DNA from 2 places in the Streptomyces sp. NPDC002602 genome. Region 2 is predicted to be linked to the other one. Evidence: riboswitches for the same ligand, from Rfam matches in the RefSeq annotation. Region 2 holds a riboswitch; the other holds the start of a gene.
The links. Region 2 has a riboswitch for cobalamin ahead of ACFYW3_RS04245 (CoA-acylating methylmalonate-semialdehyde dehydrogenase). Riboswitches for the same ligand answer to the same signal wherever they lie in the genome.
Positions count from the first base shown of each region.

Region 1: another riboswitch for cobalamin. It lies ahead of ACFYW3_RS21320 (energy-coupling factor ABC transporter permease); the one in region 2 lies ahead of ACFYW3_RS04245 (CoA-acylating methylmalonate-semialdehyde dehydrogenase).

Region 1 is NZ_JBIAQX010000007.1:262,233-265,432, forward strand. It holds gene ACFYW3_RS21310 (hypothetical protein) at 1-47, shown strand, start outside; gene ACFYW3_RS21315 (flavodoxin family protein) at 281-994, opposite strand; cobalamin riboswitch at 1,134-1,331, shown strand; gene ACFYW3_RS21320 (energy-coupling factor ABC transporter permease) at 1,360-2,064, shown strand; gene ACFYW3_RS21325 (energy-coupling factor ABC transporter substrate-binding protein) at 2,061-2,402, shown strand; gene cbiQ (cobalt ECF transporter T component CbiQ) at 2,406-3,155, shown strand; gene ACFYW3_RS21335 (ATP-binding cassette domain-containing protein) at 3,152-3,200, shown strand, end outside.
Region 2 is NZ_JBIAQX010000001.1:1,051,120-1,054,319, forward strand. It holds gene ACFYW3_RS04240 (cobalamin-binding protein) at 1-732, opposite strand, end outside; cobalamin riboswitch at 882-1,061, shown strand; gene ACFYW3_RS04245 (CoA-acylating methylmalonate-semialdehyde dehydrogenase) at 1,286-2,785, shown strand; gene ACFYW3_RS04250 (acyl-CoA dehydrogenase family protein) at 2,791-3,200, shown strand, end outside.

The DNA of each region.
Region 1 (3,200 bases), on a different contig from region 2:
CGCCGGAGCGGCTCGTCGTCGACTTCCCGCACCCGGCGACCTGCTGAACCCCGACACCCGGATCGATCGGTCGAGGGGCCCGGGGCGTGCGCCGCCCCGGGCCCCTCGCGTCCGCCTGCCTAGTGCTGTGACCGGAATGGTTTGCCGGGTCGCGGTGTCCGGTGCGGTGCATCGCAAGGCGGAGGACCGCCTCTCGTACTGGACGTACCTGAGCGGTCCGACAACGCGGCGAGGTGCCGTGCCGGGCGCCGTGACACGGTGAACCTTTCCGGTCACAGCACTAGCGGTGCTCTGGATTGGGGAAGTCGAAGCGACAGCCGGCGTCCCACTCCGAGCGTTGGTTCCCGTGTGCGGGGATGCCGCCGGCCCGCTTGAGCAGGGCGGCCAGGTGCATCAGGTTCCAGGTCATGAACGTGGTGTTCCGGTTGGTGAAGTCGTTCTCCGGGCCGCCCGAACCCGGGTCGAGGTACGAGGGTCCGGGCCCGGCCTCGCCGATCCAGCCCGCGTCGGCCTGTGGCGGGATCGCGTAGCCGAGGTGCTGGAGGCTGTAGAGGACGTTCATGGCGCAGTGTTTGACGCCGTCCTCGTTGCCGGTGATCAGCGCGCCGCCGACCCTGCCGTAGTAGGCGTACTGGCCCCGGTCGTTCAGGATCGAGGAGCAGGCGTAGAGCCGCTCGATGACCCGCTTCATCACGGAGCTGTTGTCGCCGAGCCAGATCGGCCCGCACAGCACGAGGACGTCGGCGTCCATGATCTGGCTGTAGAGGACGGGCCACTGGTCGCTCTCCCAGCCGTGCTCGGTCATGTCGGGCCAGACACCGGTGGCGATGTCGTGGTCGACCGCCCGGATCAGTGAGGTCCGGGCGCCGGCCGCCTCCATCACCGCACGGCTCCTGGAGATCAGCCCCTCGGTGTTGCTGGTCTCCGGCGAGCGCTTGAGCGTGCAGTTGACGTAGACGGCGCTGAGGTCTGAGTAGTCGTGTTCGTCGGCCACTCCCCCACCCTGCGCGGGCCGGGACGGGTGCGCCAGCGGGCCGCGCCCGTCCGGGGGGCCGCCCGGATCGGCCCTGGTCGGAGCGGGTGGGCGGGGGCCTCGGGGGTGGGGCCGGGTTGTTACGGGTCCGCGCGGCCGACTAGGGTCAGCGGGCCTTGGTGTTCGGGAAACCGGTGGAAAACCGGTGCGGCCCTCGCCACTGTGATCGGGAAGTCCGGCTCCACTCCCCTGCGGGAAGCCACTGGGCCCGCGCGGGAGACCGCACGGCCCCGGGAAGGCGGAGTCAGGGCATCAGTACCCGTGAGCCAGGAGACCGGCCAGGGCACGTCGTCCATCCACGAGGTGCTGGAGAGGTCTCCTTACTCATGCATATAGCCGAGGGGTTTCTGCCCCCCTTGCACGCGGTCGCCTGGGGCGCCGCGTCCGCTCCCTTTGTCGTGCACGGTGTGCGCGCCCTCACCCGCGAGGTGAAGGCCAACCCCGAGAGCACGCTGCTGCTCGGCGCGTCCGGTGCGTTCACCTTCGTACTGTCCGCCCTGAAGATCCCTTCGGTGACGGGCAGTTGTTCCCACCCCACCGGCACCGGGCTCGGGGCGATCCTGTTCCGCCCGCCGATCATGGCGGTGCTCGGCACGATCACCCTGCTCTTCCAGGCGCTGCTGCTGGCGCACGGCGGCCTGACCACGCTCGGCGCGAACGTCTTCTCCATGGCCATCGCCGGGCCCTGGGCGGGCTACGGGGTCTACCGGCTGCTCAAGAGGTTCGATCTGCCGCTGATGGTGACCGTCTTCTTCGGCGCGTTCTTCGCCGACCTCGTCACCTACTGCGTGACCAGTGTCCAGTTGGCGCTGGCCTTCCCCGACCCGGGCACCGGCTTCCTCGGGGCGCTCGCCAAGTTCGGCGGCATCTTCGCCGTCACCCAGATCCCGCTGGCCGTCAGCGAGGGCCTGCTGACCGTCCTCGTCATGCGGCTGCTGATGCAGTCGAGCAAGTCGGACCTGGTCCGGCTGGGCGTCGCGAGGCTGACGGCCCGTACCGGGACCAAGCAGGAGGAGGCGGCGGTCCGATGACCAGGAACGCGAAGATCAACACGGTGCTGCTGCTCCTGGTGGCGGCGCTGGCCGTGCTCCCGCTCGCGCTGGGTCTGGGCGAGGGCAAGGAGGAGCCGTTCGCGGGCGCCGACGCGCAGGCGGAGGCGGCCATCACCGAGCTGAAGCCGGACTACGAGCCGTGGTTCTCGCCGCTGTACGAGCCCCCGTCCGGGGAGATCGAGTCGGCCCTGTTCGCCCTTCAGGCGGCGCTGGGCGCGGGCGTGCTCGCGTACTACTTCGGCGTCCGCAAGGGTCGGCGTCAGGGCCTCGCCCAAGCGGGCGCGACCGGTGGCCCGGCCGGCCCCGCGGAGTCGTAGGCGGTGCTGCCGATCGACGTGGCGGCGCACGGCAGTCGCTGGCGCCGCCGCCATCCGCTGGAGAAGGCCCTGTTGGGGCTCGGGCTGACGGTCACGGCCGTGGCCCTGCCGCCCTGGCCCGGGGGCCCGCTCGTCGCGGCGGCCACCCTGGTGGTGCTGCTCGGGCCCGCCGGGGTGGCCGGGCGCCAACTGTGGCGGGCCTTCCGGATCCCGCTCGGTTTCTGCTTCACCGGGGCGCTTCCGCTGCTGTTCGCGGTGGGCGGTCCGGCGGGGCTGGTGTCGTGGGCCCCCGACGGGCCCCGGCACGCGGCCGAGCTGCTGTTGCGCACCTCCGCGGCCTCCCTCGGGGTGCTGCTGTTCGCCTTCACCACCCCGGTGTCGGACGTGCTGCCCCGGCTCGTGCGGGCCGGGGTGCCGGCGCCGGTGGTGGACGTGGCCCTGGTCATGTACCGGATCGGCTTCCTGCTGCTGGACTCGATGGCCCAGGTCCGCCGCGCCCAGGCGGCCCGGCTCGGACACACGGGCCGGGCGGCGGTGTGGCGTTCGCTGGCCGGGCTGGCGGCGACCTCGTTCGTACGGGCCTTCGACCGCGCCGCGCGGCTCCAGGAGGGGCTGGCGGGGCGTGGTTACGACGGCGCCCTGCGGGTGCTGGTGCCGCCGGCCACGCTGTCGTGGCGGTTCCTGGCCGCGTCCGGGGCGCTGCTGGCGGCCCTGATCACCGTGACTCTCACCCTGAAGGGGCTGTACCTGTGAACCCGTTGGTGGAACTGGCCGGCGCGGGCTACGCGTACGAGGACG
Region 2 (3,200 bases):
CAGCGCGGTGAGCGCCCCGCGCTCGCGGAGCGTGCGCCGCGGGCTGAACCCGCACGGCAGCAGGAGCAGGACGTCCGGTCGGGCGGCCCGTACCGTGTCCCAGTCCATCGGCCGGGTGTGCTCGCCCGGGGCCGCGATCAACGGCTCCCCGCCCGCCGCGGTGATCTGTTCGGGCACCCAGTGCCCGGCGGGCCAGAGCGGATCCAGCCATTCGATGGCCACCACCCGGGGCCGGGGACGGCCCGCCACGGCGGCGCGCACGGCCTCCAGTCGGGCCCGCGCCCGCGCCCGGCCGGCGTGGGCGACCTCCGGTACGCCCAGCAGTTCACCCACGCGGACCAGACAGTCCAGGACGTCGTCGAGGGTGCGCGGCTCCAGGCTGAGCACCCTCGGTCCTCCGTCGAGCACGCGCACGGCCCGACTCACGCCCGCGTAGGACACCGCGCACACGTCGCACAGGTCCTGGGTGAGGACCACCTCGGGCGCCAGCGCGCCCAGCGCCTCGACGTCCAGGTCGTAGAGCGAGGAGCCGCTGTGTGCCGCGCCCCCGACCGCCTCGGAGATCTCCCGGCTGGACAGCTCGTCGGACGAGAACGCGGCGGAGGTCACCACCGGCACGCCGGCCACCGCCGCCGGCCAGTCGCACTCGTGCGTACGGCCGACCAGATCGGGGAGCAGCCCGAGTTCGGCCACGATGTCGGTGGCGGCGGGCAGCAGCGAAACGATGCGCATCCCCCGAGCGTAGGCCCTGTCGTGGAAGTGGCGCCCGACCCGAGCGAGCCTCACCGCGGCGATTTCCGGCCGCTCGCGGTGGAGCGCCACTCGCGCGACGCGCCCGGGACGACGGGCGGGGGTGGACTTACTAGGACGTCCAACTATATGTTCCTGGGCAAGCCCGCGGTGCAGGGAAGTCGGTGTGAATCCGACGCGGTCCCGCCACTGTGACCGAGGAGTGTGCTCTTCCAGCAGGACAGGCCACTGACGGGGAAACCCGTTGGGAAGGCCGGAGAGCGCGCGTTGATCCGGGAGTCAGGATACCGGCCGCGGGGTGTTCCGTGTTGTCCACGAGGATGGAGCAGACACGCATGGCACCGGTACGTGACCACGGCCCAGGTGATCCGGCGGAGTTCCCGAAGCGCGCGGCCCTGTCCGCGCGTTCGTGACTCACCGAAGGCGGCCACGCCTTCACTGTCCCGCGACCCGCCCCGCGCCGCGCACCCCGATCGCGCCGCGCCGCCGGCCCGTCGCGCCCTCCTCGGATCACACCTGACGAGAGCAGGCTTCGATGATCCGCGAGCTCACCCACTTCATCGGCGGCAAGCACACCCCGGGCACCTCCGGCCTGTACGCCGACGTCCACGACCCCAACACCGGAACGGTCCAGGCCAGGGTCCCCCTGGCCGGTCGCGCCGACACCGGGACGGCCATCGCCGACTCCGAGGCGGCCCAGCGCGAATGGGGCCAGTGGAACCCGCAGCGCCGCGCCCGCGTGCTGCTGCGCTTCCTCCAACTCGTCGAGGGCGAACGGGACGCCCTGGCCCGGCTGTTGTCCGCCGAACACGGCAAGACCGTCGCCGATGCCCACGGCGACCTGCAACGCGGCCTGGAGGTCGTCGAGTTCGCCGCCGGCATCCCGCACCTCCTCAAGGGCGAGTTCACCGACAACGCGGGCTCCGGCATCGACGTGCACTCGCTGCGCGCCCCGCTCGGCGTGGTCGCCGGCATCACCCCCTTCAACTTCCCCGCGATGATCCCGCTGTGGCAGGCGGCCCCCGCCCTGGCCTGCGGGAACGCCTTCATCCTCAAGCCCTCCGAACGGGATCCCTCCGTCCCGCTGCGGCTCGCCGAACTCTTCCTGGAGGCGGGCCTGCCGCCCGGCGTCCTCAACGTGGTCAACGGCGGAAAGGAGGCCGTCGACACCCTGCTGGAGGACCCGCGCGTCCAGGCCCTCGGCTTCGTCGGATCCACCCCGATCGCCGCGCACATCTACGCCACCGCCGCCGCCCACGGCAAGCGCGCCCAGTGTTTCGGCGGCGCCAAGAACCACATGATCGTGATGCCGGACGCGGATCTCGACCAGGCCGCCGACGCCCTGATCGGCGCCGGCTACGGCTCCGCGGGCGAACGCTGCATGGCGATCGCCGTCGCCGTCCCCGTGGGGGAGGAGACCGCGGACGCGCTGGTCGCCATGTTGAAGGAGCGGATCGCCGCCCTGCGCATCGGCACCTCCGACGACCCGGACGCCGACTTCGGCCCGCTCGTCAGCCGCGACGCCCTCGACCGGGTGAACCGCTTCGTCGACATCGGCGTGACCGAGGGAGCCGAACTCGTCGTGGACGGGCGCGGGTTCACCCTCCCCGGGTACGAGAACGGCTACTTCGCCGGCGCCTCGCTCTTCGACCGGGTCACCCCCCGGATGCGGATCCACCGCGAGGAGATCTTCGGCCCGGTGCTGAGCGTCGTACGCGCCGCCGACTACGAGGAGGCGCTGCGCCTGCCCAGCGAGCACCCCTACGGCAACGGCGTCGCCATCTTCACCCGCGACGGGGACACCGCCCGCGACTTCACCCGACGGGTGGGCGCCGGCATGGTCGGCGTCAACGTGCCCATCCCCGTCCCGGTCGCCTACCACACGTTCGGCGGCTGGAAGCGCTCCGGCTTCGGAGACCTCAACCAGCACGGTCCCGACTCGATCCGCTTCCACACCCGCACCAAGACCGTCACCTCGCGCTGGCCCTCCGGCGTCAAGGAAGGCGCCAGCTTCACCATTCCGACGATGGGGTGACCGCCATGACCACGACCCTGCTCAGCAAGGACCAACTCGCCCTGGCCGAGGTCACCCTCGACTTCGCGCAGGAGCAACTCGCCCCGCACGCCATCGCCTGGGACCAGGACAAGCACTTCCCCGTCGACGTGCTCCGCCGCGCCGCCGACCTCGGCCTCGCCGGGATCCACGTACGCGAGGAGTCCGGTGGCTCCGGGCTCACCCGCGCCGACGGGGTGCTCGTCCTGGAAGTGCTGGCCACCGGTTGCCCCTCGATCGCCGGCTACCTCTCCATCCACAACATGGTCGCCTGGATGGTCGACCGGTACGGGGACCCCGACCAGCGCGAGCGCTGGCTGCCCGGCCTCTGCTCCGCCCGCACCCTCGGCAGCTACTGCCTCACCGAGCCCGGCGCGGGATCGGACGCCGCCGCACT